DNA from 3 places in the Streptomyces sp. NPDC047315 genome. Region 2 is predicted to be linked to each of the others. Evidence: riboswitches for the same ligand, from Rfam matches in the RefSeq annotation. Region 2 holds a riboswitch; each other region holds the start of a gene.
What was found. A riboswitch is a leader RNA that binds a small molecule or an ion and turns the genes downstream of it on or off. The one in region 2 is predicted to bind cobalamin.
Positions count from the first base shown of each region.

Region 1: it holds a riboswitch for cobalamin, as region 2 does, so the genes downstream of both, metE (5-methyltetrahydropteroyltriglutamate--homocysteine S-methyltransferase) here and ABZ842_RS18200 (cobalamin biosynthesis protein) in region 2, are expected to answer to the same signal.
Region 3: it holds a riboswitch for cobalamin, as region 2 does, so the genes downstream of both, cobN (cobaltochelatase subunit CobN) here and ABZ842_RS18200 (cobalamin biosynthesis protein) in region 2, are expected to answer to the same signal.

Region 1 covers NZ_JBEYTZ010000033.1:63,153-67,949, reverse strand. Annotated here, with positions in the region: gene metE (5-methyltetrahydropteroyltriglutamate--homocysteine S-methyltransferase) at 1-1,678, opposite strand, end outside; cobalamin riboswitch at 1,849-2,049, opposite strand; gene ABZ842_RS30875 (GNAT family N-acetyltransferase) at 2,349-2,891, shown strand; gene ABZ842_RS30870 (serine protease) at 2,968-3,717, opposite strand; gene ABZ842_RS30865 (response regulator transcription factor) at 3,871-4,554, shown strand; gene ABZ842_RS30860 (molybdopterin cofactor-binding domain-containing protein) at 4,568-4,797, shown strand, end outside.
Region 2 covers NZ_JBEYTZ010000014.1:54,922-59,718, forward strand. Annotated here, with positions in the region: gene ABZ842_RS18185 (class II aldolase/adducin family protein) at 1-506, opposite strand, end outside; gene ABZ842_RS18190 (inorganic phosphate transporter) at 811-2,115, shown strand; gene ABZ842_RS18195 (hypothetical protein) at 2,128-2,352, shown strand; cobalamin riboswitch at 2,481-2,612, shown strand; gene ABZ842_RS18200 (cobalamin biosynthesis protein) at 2,774-3,754, shown strand; gene ABZ842_RS18205 (cobyric acid synthase) at 3,751-4,797, shown strand, end outside.
Region 3 covers NZ_JBEYTZ010000063.1:12,674-17,470, reverse strand. Annotated here, with positions in the region: gene cobN (cobaltochelatase subunit CobN) at 1-2,883, opposite strand, end outside; cobalamin riboswitch at 2,925-3,044, opposite strand; gene cobG (precorrin-3B synthase) at 3,113-4,417, shown strand; gene ABZ842_RS37560 (precorrin-8X methylmutase) at 4,414-4,797, shown strand, end outside.

The DNA of each region.
Region 1 (4,797 bases), on a different contig from region 2:
CGGTGAGCGACTGGGCGTACGTCGTCCAGCGCACGGTCATCGGGTCGGGGCGGGAGACGTCACCGGCGAGGATCGGCGGCCGGACGTAACGGGTGCCGTACGACTGCACCCAGCCGTGCTGGGTGGCCAGATAGCCGGTGAGCTGCTCGGCGAAGTACTGGACCATGTCGTTGCGCTCGGGTTCGCCGTGGACCAGGACGTCGAGCCCGGTCTTCTCCTGGAAGGAGAGCACCTCGCGGATCTCGTTGCGGATGCGCTCCTCGTAACCGGCGGTGTCGATCCGGCCGGCCCGCAGGTCGGCCCGGGCCAACCGCAGTTCGTCGGTCTGCGGGAACGAGCCGATGGTGGTGGTCGGCAGCAGCGGCAGCCCGAGGCGTTCGCGCTGCGCCACCGTCCGCTCGCCGTAGGGCCGGGAGCGTCGGGCGTCCGCGTCGGTGACGGCTTCGGCGCGGGCGCGGACGTCGGGGTCGCGGGTGATGGGCGAGGTGGCGCGGGAGGAGCGGGCGGCGCGGTTGGCGGAGAGTTCGCCTTCGATGGCCGCGGTGCCGCGGGTCAGGCCCTTGGTGAGGGTGACGATCTCGGTGGTCTTCTGCCGGGCGAAGGAGAGCCAGCGCAGGATCTGCGGATCGACGTCCCGCTCCAGAGCGGCGTCCAAGGGGACGTGCAGCAGGGAGGAGGACGCGCCAACGTCCACCCGGTCCGCCAGCCCGAGCAACGTGCCCAGCGTGGCCAGGGACTTGGAGAGGTCGTTGACCCAGATGTTGCGGCCGTTGACGACGCCGGCGATCAGGCGCTTGCCGGGCAGGCCGCCGGCGGCGGCGAGGGCGTCGAGGTTGGCCGCGGCGTTCTCGGTGAAGTCGAGGGCGAGTCCGTCGATCGGTGCCTTGGCGAGGACGGGCAGGGCGTCGCCGAGCTGGTCGAAGTAGGAGGCGACCAGCAGCTTCGGGCGGTCGGTCAGCGTGCCGAGGACCCGATAGGCGCGGCTCGCCGCGTTCAGCTCGGCCGGGGAGCGGTCCTCGACGAGCGCCGGCTCGTCGAGCTGCACCCACTCGGCGCCGGCCGCCTTCAGCTCCGCGAGGACCTGTGCGTAGACGGGCAGGAGCCGGTCGAGGAGGGTGAGGGGTTCGAAGTCCGCGGCCACCCCGGGGGCGGGCTTGGCGAGCAGCAGATAGGTGACGGGTCCGACGAGGACGGGCCGGGCCGTGAGCCCGAGCGTGAGGGCCTCCGTGAGCTCACCGACCTGCTTGGTCGCGTCGGTGGTGAAGACGGTGTCCGGTCCCAGCTCCGGGACCAGGTAGTGGTAGTTGGTGTCGAACCACTTCGTCATCTCCAGCGGGGCGACGTCCTGGGTGCCCCGGGCCATCGCGAAGTACCCGTCGAGCGCGCTCTGAGCGACGGCCGCCCGGTGGCGTTCGGGGACGGCGCCGACCATGACGGTGGTGTCGAGGACGTGGTCGTAGTACGAGAAGTCCCCGGTGGGGACCTCGTCGATGCCGGCTTGCGCCAGCTCCTGCCAGTTGCTGCGGCGCACCTCGGCGGCGGTGGCCCGGAGGGCTTCGGCGGTGACGCGGCCCTTCCAGTAGCCCTCGATCGCCTTCTTCAACTCCCGGCCCCGGCCCTGGCGGGGGTAGCCGTACACGGTGGCCCGTGCTGCCGCGGCTGCGGACTTCGCTGTCACGGAGATCTCCTTCGCGAGATGAATCCCTGAGTTCCCGGTGACCGGGTACGGGGACGCGAAGGGTGACACCAGCGGCGGACGGTCCACGCGCGACATGTGCGCGGTCGTTCGCTTCAGCTGTGTACGCCGACCCGCCCACGAGGTCACCGAGATGGCCGCATGCGGAACCGGTCCGCGTACGGGCAACGGGCAGGTCTTCGGACTCGCGGGCACGCCTGCCGGAACCTCCGGCGGACACCTACTGGCCGTCGCTTCCCAGACCCCTCGGGCCCAGTGCGTATGACGGCGGTCGTTCCCGCTCACCGCTGCGGGGCAGTCCCGGATTCCCACCGGGTTCCCTCTTGCGACGCACCCGCCTGGCGGACGGGACGAACCAGCTGCACCGGTCACCCTAAGCGGCAATTCCCGAAGGGGTCCGCATGTCGTCCATCATCCGGACAGTGGGATGAGACACGCGGTCGAGGTGTGTGAAGGGGCAGGGGGCGGGGTAGCCCGTGGTCGCACACGCGCGGCCCGGGCCGCTGCGACGGTGGGGCCGAGGCGGCCCGGCATCGGGGCGAGGGCGTGCCCGGGCGCTTCCGCGGCTCCCCGCGGGCTGAAATCCGGGTGACGCCAGGAGCGGTCGTCTGGGATAACAGCCGCAGATGCCGGCTACTCCGTGAGGCTTCCCGTGACGATCACCTGGCGCAGACTCGACGAATCCGACTTCCCTCGGCTCCGGCAATGGCTCCTGCAGCCGCACGTCGCGCGCTGGTGGAACCACGAGACGTCGCCGGAAGCGGTCGCACGCGACTTCGGGCCGGCGGCCCGGGGCGAGGAGCCGTCGGAGGACCTCCTCGTCGCCGTCGACGGAACCCCGGTCGCTCTGGTGCAGCGGTGCTGGGTCGCGGACTATCCGCAGTACCTCGGCGACCTGGCGTCCCAGGCCGAGGTGCCCGAGCAGGCGATGACCCTGGACTATCTGATCGGTGACCTTGAGCTGACCGGCCGGGGGCTCGGTACGCGGATCGTCCGGGCCGTCGTCGCGGCCACCTGGACGGATCACCCGGACGCGAAGAGCATCGTCGTGCCCGTCCACGCGGCCAACCGGGCCTCCTGGCGCATGTTGGAGAAGGCCGGGCTCCACCGCTACGCCGAAGCGTTGTTGGAGCCCGACAATCCCGCCGACGACCGCGAGCACTTCGTCTATCGAATCGACCGACCGACCGGCTGAACCGCCCTGGCGTCATTTCGCGCGACGCCCCCTGCGACCGGTCGGATTACGCGTGGTGTGGCTCTTGAGCAACCCGTCAGTGCTGCTTCATGCTCCGGACGATCCATTTCCGGTACTGCGCCACGTCGGTGAAGGAGGAGAGGGCGTACGTGCTGGTGCGGCCACCGGACGACACGACCCCGGCGAGCCGCCAGCCGTCGCCGGACTTGATGACCAGCGGGCCGCCGGAATCACCGGGCCCGCTTCCGCGGAACCTGTCGTCCTCGAAGCGGAGTTTGTCGGTGACCTTCTGGCGCAGGGGCAATTGGAGTTCCTGAAGCTTCTCCGGTTCGCAGAAGTCGACCTCACACGCGTTTCCCCAGCCCAAGAGCCGTGCCGGTGTACCGGTCGGCGGCGTCTTCGCGTTGAGCTTGGCGGGCCGGTTGGGCACCGGCTTGTCCAGCTTGAGCAGGGCGAGGTCGGGCCCCGCGAACGCGCCGTCGGGCGTGATGTTGGCGTCGGGGTGCTTGATGACCTGCTGGACCTTGGCGACCGTGCCACCCGTGCCGGTGGTGAGGCTGCCGATCCGAATCCGTATGTCGTCCTTCGCGATGCCGCTTCCGACGCAGTGAAATGCCGTCAGGACCCATGCGCTGTCGATCAGCGTGCCGCCGCAGAACGCGCCGTCCTTCGTCTGGAGGGAGGCCATCCAGGATTCTGGCGCGGGAGCGTCGGACCCTCCGACGACGGCCTGCGCCGGAGTCGCGAGGGCTACCACCCCGGCAAGTGCCGCAAGGGAGCCGACGATTGCAGGACGCCGGCCCGTCCGGTTCTCGATGAGCTTCATGCAAACCCTTCTCTCTGGTGACGCACAGGGCCCTTCCGCGGGTGCGTTGGATGCGCGGTCGGGCCGGTCTCCGTTCTATCCGGGACGGGGATTTCGTCGCCTTATCCGATCGTGCAAACGCTGCGGAAATGCGCGCTGCGATAGGAAGGAGCCATGCGGGTACTGGTGGTGGAGGACGAGGAGTTCCTGGCGCGGATGGTCGCCGAGGGGCTGCGGCGCGACGCGATCGCGGTGGACGTGGCGCACGACGGGACGCAGGCGCTGGCGAAGCTCGACTCCGGCGGCTACGAAGTGGTGGTCCTGGACCGCGACCTGCCCGGGGTCCACGGGGACGACGTGTGCCGATGGGTGGTCGAGCGTCGGCTGCTGACCCGTGTGCTGATGCTCACTGCCTCCGGCGCCGTGCACGAGCGGATCGCGGGACTGGCGCTCGGGGCCGACGACTACCTGCCCAAGCCCTTCGACCACGCCGAGCTGTTGGCCCGGGTCCTCGCCCTGGGGCGCCGTGCGCACCCCGCTCTGCCGCCGGTGATCGAGCACCGCGGCCTCGTCCTGGACACCGCCCGCCGCCAGGCCAGCCGGCACGGACGGCTCCTCTCCCTGACCCGCAAGGAGTTCGGCGTGCTGGAGGTGCTGCTTCAGGCGAGCGGCGCCGTGGTGAGCAACGAAGACCTGATCGAGCAGGTCTGGGAGGAGAGGACCAGCTACCGCACCAACGCGATACGGATCACCGTCAGCAAGCTCCGCGCCAAACTCGGCGCCCCGACGGTCATCGACACCGTCCCCGGCCTCGGCTACCGCATCTCCCGCGGGCCCCGGGGAGGGCAGGCCCAGTGATCGTACGCCTGCCGTGACGGTTGCCGCGGTGGTCGCCGCGTACGCTCCGCGGCCCGACCGCCTCGGCCGTGCCGCCCCCTTCGTCGGCGGCGGCTTCGGCGCCGGTCTGCGCGTGTGGCCGCACGTCGTCCTCGCCGTGCTGGCCGCCCGGGAGGTCAGGCGCCCGGTCAAGCTCGTCCTGACCCGACCCGAGATGATCACCTCGGTGGGACACCGACCCGACAGCGTCCAGCGGATCAAGAT
Region 2 (4,797 bases):
GTGTCGCCCAGGGTCACGGTGCCGTGGTTCTGGAGCAGGCAGGCGGCGCGCCCGTCGAGGGCGGTCAGGGCGTGCGCGGCGAGTTCGTCCGATCCGTAGGGGGCGTACGGGGCGACGCGGACGGGTCCGCCGACCTCCGCGGCCATGTAGTGGATCGGCGGCAGCTCCGGGACGAGGGTGGAGACGGCGGTGGCGTGCACGGCGTGGGTGTGGACCACGGCGCGGCCGGCGCCGGACCGGTGCACCGCGAGGTGCAGGGAGAGTTCACTGGTGGGCGCGAGGGAGCCGATGACCTGGCGGCCGTCGAGGTCGACGGCGACCACGTCGCGGTCGGTGAGCCGGTCGTAGGGCACTCCGCTCGGGGTGACGAGCACGAGCGGGCCGACCCGGGCGGACACGTTGCCGGAGGTGCCGACGACCAGGCCGTCGGCGGAGCTGCGGCAGGCGGTGGCCACGAGGGCGCGCCAGGTGTGTTCGATCTCGTCGTAGGACGTCCGTTCGGTCATGTGCCGATCCTGTCAGCCGCTGCCGCGGTCGCCCAGAGGGACCCGTGATGCATATCACCACAAAGTCAGAGGAAAGCGGCGGGAGATCGACGAGAGATCGACGCCGCAGGGTCGGCCGCCCAGCGGCGCGGGGCCGCGGACGGCCGGGAGGGCGGCGGCGGGGTGGGTCCGCACCCCGGACGACACACAAACGGAATCATTAGAACCGCTTGGAGACACCGTGAGTCCCGCCCCAGTTCACCTTCCGTTCACCCAGGTTACTTACGTTCGGCGAGCCACTGACGTCCATAGATTGCCTGGGTAAATGGAACACATCACGCTGCTGCTCGCGATCGTGATCGTGACAGCTCTCGTGTTCGATTTCACGAACGGTTTCCACGACACCGCCAACGCGATGGCGACCACCATCTCGACCGGCGCCATGAAGCCCAAGACCGCGGTGGCCATGTCCGCCGTGCTCAACCTCGTCGGCGCGTTCCTGTCGGTGGAGGTCGCCAAGACCATCTCCAGCGGCATAGTCGACGAATCAGGCATCACCCCAGAAGTCATCTTCGCCGCGCTCGTCGGCGCCATCCTCTGGAACCTGCTGACCTGGCTGGTCGGTCTGCCGTCCAGTTCGTCGCACGCCCTGATGGGCGGCCTGGTGGGCGCGACCGTCGCGTCCGTCGGCTTCGACGCCGTCAACAGCGGCACGGTCATCACCAAGGTCCTGATCCCGGCCGTCGCGGCGCCGCTCGTCGCCGGCATCGCCGCGATGCTGGCCACCCGACTGACGTACAAGATCGGCCGCAACACGGACGCCAAGGGCACCGAGAAGGGCTACAAGGCGGGTCAGATCGCCTCGGCCGGCCTGGTCTCCCTGGCCCACGGCACCAACGACGCCCAGAAGACGATGGGCATCATCACCCTGGCCCTGGTCGCCAGCGACGTCCTCGACCCCGGCTCGAACCCCCCGCTGTGGGTCATCGTCTCCGCGGGCGTGGCCATCGCCCTCGGCACGTACCTCGGTGGCTGGCGCATCATCCGCACCATGGGCAAGGGCCTGACCGACCTCCAGCCGCAGCAGGGCTTCGCCGCCCAGACCAGCGCGGCGACGGTCATCCTGGCCTCCTCGAACCTCGGTTTCTCCCTCTCCACCACGCACTCCTGCTCCGGCGCCGTCATGGGTGCGGGCCTGGGCCGCAAGGGCGGCGTGGTCCGCTGGTCGACCGCCACCCGGATGTTCGTGGCCTGGGGTCTGACCCTGCCGGCCGCCGCGCTGGTCGCCGCCGCCTCCGAGTTCGTGACCAAGCAGGGTGACTGGGGCGTGGCCGTGGTCGCGGTCTTCCTGGTCGCCTCCAGCGCCGCGATCTGGGTGATCTCCCGCCGCCAGGTCGTCGACCACACCAACGTCAACGACGTCGACGAGCAGGCCGACGGCGCCGCTGCACAGAGCGCCGACGAGCCCGCCGGCGTCGTCACCAACGCCATCGCGGCCGTCACCCCGCCGCCGGCCGGCGGCATGGGCGCCACGGACGGCGCCGACCTCACGAAGACCATCCCGGCCTCCGCCGCCTCCGCCACGTCCTCGACGTCGGAGAACGGCCCGGCCAGCCCGGCTGCGGTGTAAGGACAGAGCAACATGAAAATCGACTGGGAAGCCCTCGGTTCCGTCTTCGGCGTGAGCCTCGTCGCCACCGTCGCCCTCGTCGGCCTCTTCTCGCTGGGCGTGGTGATGCTCAGCAAGCAGGAGACCGCGAGCGCCTCGGGCGGTGGCTCCGGAGTGCTGACGCGCACCGGTGCGTACGCCTGCTTCGCGCTCTGCGCGGTGGCCGTGGCCTACGGCATCTATCTCATCGTCGACTGACCGGCCGATCCGGCCGCAGCACCGCGCCACGACGGGCCGGGTCGTACGTCCTCGCTGGACGTACGACCCGGCCCGTCGTGGTGCGTACGGCTCCGTCGCAGGTCAAGGGCAAGTTGACGGCCCTTCTCACCCCGTGGTGGACTGCCGGGGCCATTACGGCGGCAGCAGAGGAAGTCCGGTGCGAATCCGGCGCGGTCCCGCCACTGTCACCGGGGAGCCCTCCCCGGGAGCCAGGAACTCTCGCCGCCGATCACGTCGAACCAGGGCGCGGACACCCTGAGTGAGGACATGCGACATGCGCGGCTGCGGCTTCGTACCTGCTCTGCACGCACCGGGAAGAGCACCGGGGCGCGCCCCGCGCCCGCTGCTCCCCCGCGGACGGCGCGACCCGCGGCCCTGCGGCCCGACGGCCGGCTGAACCGTGCGGCCCGACCGTGTCTTCGCGTACGGCGCCGCCACCGGCGTCCTCGGTGACCTGCTGTTCGGCGATCCGCGCCGGGGACACCCCGTCGCCGCCTTCGGCCGGGCCGCAGGCGCCGTGGAGCGCACCTTGTGGCGTGACCACCGCGGGTGGGGCGCGCTGCACACCGCCGTGTGCGCCGGGGGCGCCGTCGGCGCCGCGGCGCTCGTCGCGCACGGGGCGCGCCGTCACTCCGCCGCGTCCCTCGCCCTGACCGCCGCCGCCACCTGGGCCGTGGTCGGGGGCACGTCGCTGGGGCGGGAGGCGCGCACCGTCGGGGACGCGCTGGCGGCCGGCGACCTCGCCGCCGCCCGGGCGCGGCTGCCGCACCTGTGCGGCCGGGATCCGCACTCCCTGTCCGAGCAGCAGATCGCACGCGCGGTGGTGGAGTCGGTCGCCGAGAACACCTCCGACGCCGTGGTGGGGGCCCTGGTGTGGGGCGCGCTCGCCGGCGTGCCCGGTCTGGTGGGCTTCCGTGCGGTGAACACCCTCGACGCGATGGTGGGCCACAAATCGCCGCGGCACCGCCGGTTCGGCTGGGCCTCGGCGCGCCTGGACGACGTCGTCGGCTGGCCGGGGGCGCGGCTGACGGCCGCCCTCGCGGTGGTCGCCGGGGACGACCCGCGCGCGGCGGTACGTGCCTGGCGGGCCGATGCGCACCGCCATCCGAGCCCGAACGCGGGCCCCGTGGAGGCGTCGTTCGCGGGCGCGCTCGGAGTGCGGCTCGGCGGCACGCTGTCGTACGGCGGCCGGACGGAGCACCGGGCGGTGCTCAACGGCGCCGCCCGCCCGGTCGCGGTCACCGACGTGGCGCGCGCGGTGCGGCTGTCGCGGCGCGTCGGCGTGCTGGCGCTGGGCACGAGCGTGGCCGCGCGGCTGCTGGCCGGCCGACTGGCCCGTACGCAGGTGCCGGTACGACTTCGGAAGGGGCGGGCCATATGAGCGGTCAGCGACGCGGCGGCGGACTGCTCGTCGCAGGTACGACGTCCGACGCGGGCAAGAGCGTGGTGACCGCGGGGATCTGCCGCTGGCTGACCCGCCAGGGCGTGAAGGTGGCCCCCTTCAAGGGCCAGAACATGTCCCTCAACTCGTACGTGACGCGCGACGGCGCCGAGATCGGGCGGGCCCAGGCCATGCAGGCGCAGGCCGCCCGGGTGGAGCCGACCGCGCTGATGAACCCGGTGCTGCTCAAGCCCGGCAGCGACCGCACCAGCCAGGTGGTCCTGCTGGGCCGCCCGGTCGGGGAGATGAGCGCCCGCGGCTTCTTCGGCTCGGGGACCCCGGCCGCCGGCGGCGGCCGAGCGGCGCTGCTGTCCACGGTCGTGGAGTGCCTGGAGGAGTTGCGGAGCACGTACGACGCCGTGATCTGCGAGGGCGCCGGCAGCCCCGCGGAGATCAACCTGCGGCGCACGGACATCGTGAACATGGGCGTGGCGCGCGCCGCGGAGCTGCCGGTGCTCGTCGTCGGCGACATCGACCGGGGCGGCGTGTTCGCGTCCTTCTTCGGCACCACGGCGCTGCTCGACGCGGCGGACCAGCGCCTGGTCGCCGGGTACCTGGTCAACAAGTTCCGCGGTGACGTGAGCCTGCTGCGGCCGGGCCTCGACATGCTCGAAGGGATCACCGGGCGCCGCTCGTACGGCGTCCTGCCGTACGCGCACGGGCTCGGCATCGACGAGGAGGACGGCCTGCGGGTGTCGCTGCGCGGCGCCGTGCGCGAGTCGGTGGTGGCTCCCCCGGTCGGCGACGAGGTGCTGCGGGTGGCGGTGTGCGCCGTGCCCCTGATGTCCAACTTCACCGACGTGGACGCGCTCGCGGCCGAGCCGGGCGTGGTGGTGCGGTTCGTGGACCGGCCGGAGGAGCTGGTGGACGCGGACCTGGTCGTCGTCCCCGGTACCCGGGGCACGGTCCGGGCACTGGCGTGGCTACGGGAGCGCGGCCTCGCCGACGCGCTCGTGCGGCGGGCCGCCGAGGGCCGCCCGGTG
Region 3 (4,797 bases), on a different contig from region 2:
GAAGATCCGGGTGGTGGCGCGGCGTTCGTCGCCGTGCTCCGCCAGGTCGGCCCGGACGTGGGCGCGGACGTGGTTGACCTCGTCCGGCTCGTCGAGGGACGCGGCCAGCCGCACGGCGTCGTCGAGCAGGCCGATGGTGTGCGGGAAGGCGTCGCGGAAGAAGCCGGAGATGCGCAGCGTGACGTCGATCCGGGGCCGGCCCAGCTCCTCCTGCGAGATGGCCTCCAGACCGGTCACCCGGCGGGACGCGTCGTCCCAGACGGGGCGGACGCCGAGCAGGGCGAGGGCTTCGGCGACGTCGTCGCCGGCGGTCCGCATCGCGCTGGTGCCCCACAGCGAGAGCCCGACGGAGGTGGGCCATTCGCCGTTGTCCGTGCGGTAGCGCTCCACGAGGGAGTCGGCGAGGGCCTGTCCGGTCTCCCACGCGAGGCGGGAGGGCACGGCCTTGGGGTCGACGGAGTAGAAGTTGCGGCCGGTCGGCAGCACGTTGACCAGTCCGCGCAGGGGCGAGCCCGAGGGGCCGGCGGGGACGAAGCCGCCGGCCAGGGCGTGCACGGCGTGGTCGAGTTCGTCCGTGGTCGCCGCGAGCCGGGGGACGACTTCGCGGGCGCCGAACTCCAGGACGGCGGCGACCTGTTCGCCGTGCTCGGTGGGGACCGCGGCCGGGTCCCAGCCGGCGTCCTCCATCGCCTGGACGAGGTCGCGGGCCCGCTGCTCCGCTTCGTCCGCGGTCGTACGGGTGGCGGCGGACTCGTCGAGGCCGAGGGCTTCGCGCAGGCCGGGCAGGGCGGTGGCGCCGCCCCAGATCTGGCGGGCGCGCAGGATAGCGAGGACCAGGTTGACGCGGTCGGGCCCGGCGGGCGCGGTGCCGAGGACGTGCAGGCCGTCGCGGATCTGGGCGTCCTTGACCTCGCACAGCCAGCCGTCGACGTGGAGGAGGAAGTCGTCGAAGCCGTCGTCGTCGGGGCGGTCGGCCATGCCCAGGTCGTGGTCCAGCTTGGCGGCCTGGATGAGGGTCCAGATCTGGGCGCGGATGGCCGGCAGCTTCGCCGGGTCCATCGAGGAGATCTGGGCGTACTCGTCGAGGAGCTGTTCCAGGCGGGCGATGTCGCCGTAGGAGTCGGCGCGGGCCATCGGCGGGACGAGGTGGTCGACGAGGGTGGCGTGCACGCGCCGCTTGGCCTGGGTGCCCTCGCCGGGGTCGTTCACGAGGAACGGGTAGACCAGCGGCAGGTCGCCGAGTGCGGCGTCCGGGCCGCAGGCGGCGGACAGGCCCGCGTTCTTGCCGGGCAGCCACTCCAGGTTGCCGTGCTTGCCCAGGTGGACCATGGCGTCGGCGCCGAAGCCGCCGTCGGACTGCGGGGCGGCGATCCAGCGGTAGGCGGCCAGGTAGTGGTGGGAGGGTGGCAGGTCGGGGTCGTGGTAGATCGCGATCGGGTTCTCTCCGAAGCCGCGCGGCGGCTGGATCAGCACGAGCAGGTTGCCGAAGCGCAGGGCCGCGAGGACGATGTCGCCCTCCGGGTTGGCGCTGCGGTCGACGAACATCTCGCCCGGGGCCGGGCCCCAGTGCTCCTCGACGGCCGAGCGCAGCTCCTTGGGCAAGGTGGCGAACCAGCGCCGGTAGTCCGCCGCGGGGATGCGGACCGGGTTGCGGGCGAGCTGTTCGTCGGTGAGCCAGTCCTGGTCGTGTCCGCCCGCGTCGATCAGCGCGCGGATCAGCTCGTCGCCGTCGCCCGAGGCGAGGCCGGGGACGTCCGTGTCGCCGAAGTCGTAGCCCTCGGTGCGCAGTCGGCGCAGCAGGGCGACGGCGCTGGCGGGGGTGTCGAGGCCGACGGCGTTGCCGATGCGGGAGTGCTTGGTCGGGTAGGCGGACAGTACGAGGGCGAGGCGCTTGTCGGCCGCCGGGATGTGCCTGAGGCGTGCGTGGCGGACGGCGATGCCGGCGACGCGGGCGGCGCGCTCGGGGTCGGCGACGTACGCGGGCAGGCCGTCGGCGTCGATCTCCTTGAAGGAGAACGGCACGGTGATCAGTCGGCCGTCGAACTCGGGCACGGCGATCTGGCTGGCCGCGTCCAGCGGGGAGACGCCCTCGTCGTTCTCCTCCCAGGCGGCGCGCGATCCGGTGAGGCACAGGGCCTGGAGGATCGGCACGTCCAGCGCGGTCAGCGCGCCGGCGTCCCAGGACTCGTCGTCGCCGCCGGCGGACGCGTCGGCGGGCTTGGTGCCGCCGGCGGCGAGGACGGTGGTGACGATGACGTCGACGGCGCGCAGCTCTTCGATCAGCTCGGGCTCGGGGGCCCGCAGCGAGGCGACGTACAGGGGCCGGGGCCGTCCGCCGGCGGCTTCGACGGCGTCGCACAGCGCGTGGACGAAGGCGGTGTTCCCGCTCATGTGGTGGGCGCGGTAGTAGAGCACGGCGACGTTCGGGCCGTCGCCGGCGGGCGGCGCGGTCCGCTCCAGGGGGCCCCAGGTGGGGGCCGGTGCGGGAGCATCGAAGCCGTGGCCGGTGAGCAGGACCGTGTCGGACAGGAAACGGGCGAGGTGTTCCAGGTTGGTCGGCCCGCCGTGGGCGAGGTAGGCGTGGGCTTCGGCGGCGATCCCGACGGGGACGGTGGAGGCGGCCATCAGTTGGGCGTCGGGGGCCTGTTCGCCGGAGAGGACGACGACGGGGCGCGTCCCGTCGGCCATCAGCAGGTCGAGCCCCTCCTGCCAGGCGCGCAGGCCGCCGAGGAGTCGTACGACGACGAGGTCGACCCCGTCGAGGAGGGCGGGCAGGTCGTCCAGCGGGAGACGGGCCGGATTGGCGAAGCGGTAGGGCACCGGGCCCGCGGACGCACGGGCGCTGAGCAGGTCGGTGTCGGATGTCGACAGGAGCAGGATCATGCGGCGTCGGCCTTCCTCGGGGTGTCCGCGCCCCGGGCGTGTCAGACGGCGGGAGTTCCTGGCTCACCCGGCCCTTGCGGGTCGGGTTCACAGTGGCGGGACCGCGCCGGATTCACACCGGGCTTCCTCCCCTGTCGCCGTCGTGGCGATGGCGGACCGGCTGGTCCGCCCGAGACATAGTAAGGGCCGGGCGACGAGGGCGGGACGTACCACCGGTGTGACGATCGGTATGCTCGCCGCCATGGCTCCCTCACCTTCATCGCCCCAGGCCACGACGGCTGCGCGGGAACGTGGCGACGCCTGCCCGGGGACCTTGCGGCTGCACGCCGCGGACGACGGCGCGCTGGCCCGGGTCCGCCTCCCCGGGGGCGTGGTGACCGTCGCGCAGGCGCGGACGCTGGCAGCAGCGGCCCGGCGACTGGGGGACGGTGACCTCCACCTCACGTCACGCGGGAACGTTCAGCTGCGGGGGTTGCGGGAGGGCTGCGGCGCCGAGTTGGCCGAGGTGCTGGGTGCTGCCGGGCTGTTGCCCGCCCCCGGGCACGAACGCGTGCGCAACGTCGTCGCGTCGCCGCTGTCGGGCCTGGACGGGCGCGGTCTGCACGACGTGCGGCCGTGGTTGACGGCCCTGGACCGGTTCCTGTGCGCGAGCAGTGCGACCCGCAAGTTGTCGGGGCGGTTCCTGTTCGCCCTGGACGACGGGCGCGGGGACGTGGCCGGGCTGGGCGCCGACGTGACCGTACGGGCGAGGGCCGACGGCGGGGCCGCCCTGTGCCTCGGGTCGACCGGGGCGGTGCTGCGGGTGTCCGCGGACGACGCGCCGCGGTCGGCCGTCCTGGCCGCGGAGGCTTTCCTCACGACCGTAGCGGCGAGCGGGACGCCGGTCTGGCGGGTGGACGAACTCGCCGTGGCAGCCGAAGAGTTGGCGAGCGCGGTGGGCCGTCGACTGACGGACGGCGCAGTCGACTTCGAGAAGACGGCGCAGCGCGAGCCGGTGGACACCGCCGGTCCCCCGCCGGGAGCCGTCGGCACGGCCCTGTCCGTACACGTTCCGCTGGGTCGTCTCTCCGCCGCGCAGTGGGGGGAGTTGATCGGTGTCGCCGCGTCCCCGTCGAGCGGCGAGCTGCGGCTGACCCCGTGGCGGGGCGTCGTGGTACCGGTGCCGGACCTCGACGGCCCGCAGGCGGCCACGGCGCTGGACCGGCTGGAGGCCGCCGGCCTCGTCGTCGACCCCGCCTCCCCCTGGCTCCGCGTCGGCGCCTGCGTCGGTCGGCCCGGGTGCGCGAAGTCCCGTACTGACGTACGGGCGGACGCCACGCGCGCCCTGGTCGCCGTCGGCCGCGCACCCCTGCCCGTGTACTGGTCCGGGTGCGAGCGGCGCTGCGGGCGCCCGCGCGGCGATCTGATCGACGCGGTCGCCGCGCCGGACGGCGGATACCGGCTGACCGCCGCGGTGCAGGGCCGCGACCCCCGTACCACCGCACTGGACGACCCTTCCCACTTCGCCACCGCCCTGGCGGCGATCGCCCCATGAGCCGCACCACGACCGAGAGCAGCGAGAAGAACACCGTGACCACCTACGACTACGAGAAGGACGGCGCCGCGATCTACCGGCAGTCCTTCGCCACCATCCGCGCGGAGGCGGACCTCGCGGGCCTGCCCGCCGACGTCAGCCAGGTCGCGGTGCGGATGATCCACGCCTGCGGAATGGTCGATCTGGTGCGCGACGTCGCGTACACGCCCGCAGTGGTGGCCCGCGCCCGCGAGGCCCTGCGCGCCGGGGCGCCGATCCTCTGCGACGTCCAGATGGTGGCGAGCGGTGTGACCCGCAAGCGGCTGCCCGCCGACAACGACGTGGTGTGCACCCTGTCCGACCCGGCCGTGCCCGAGTTGGCGGCCCGGTTCGGCACCACG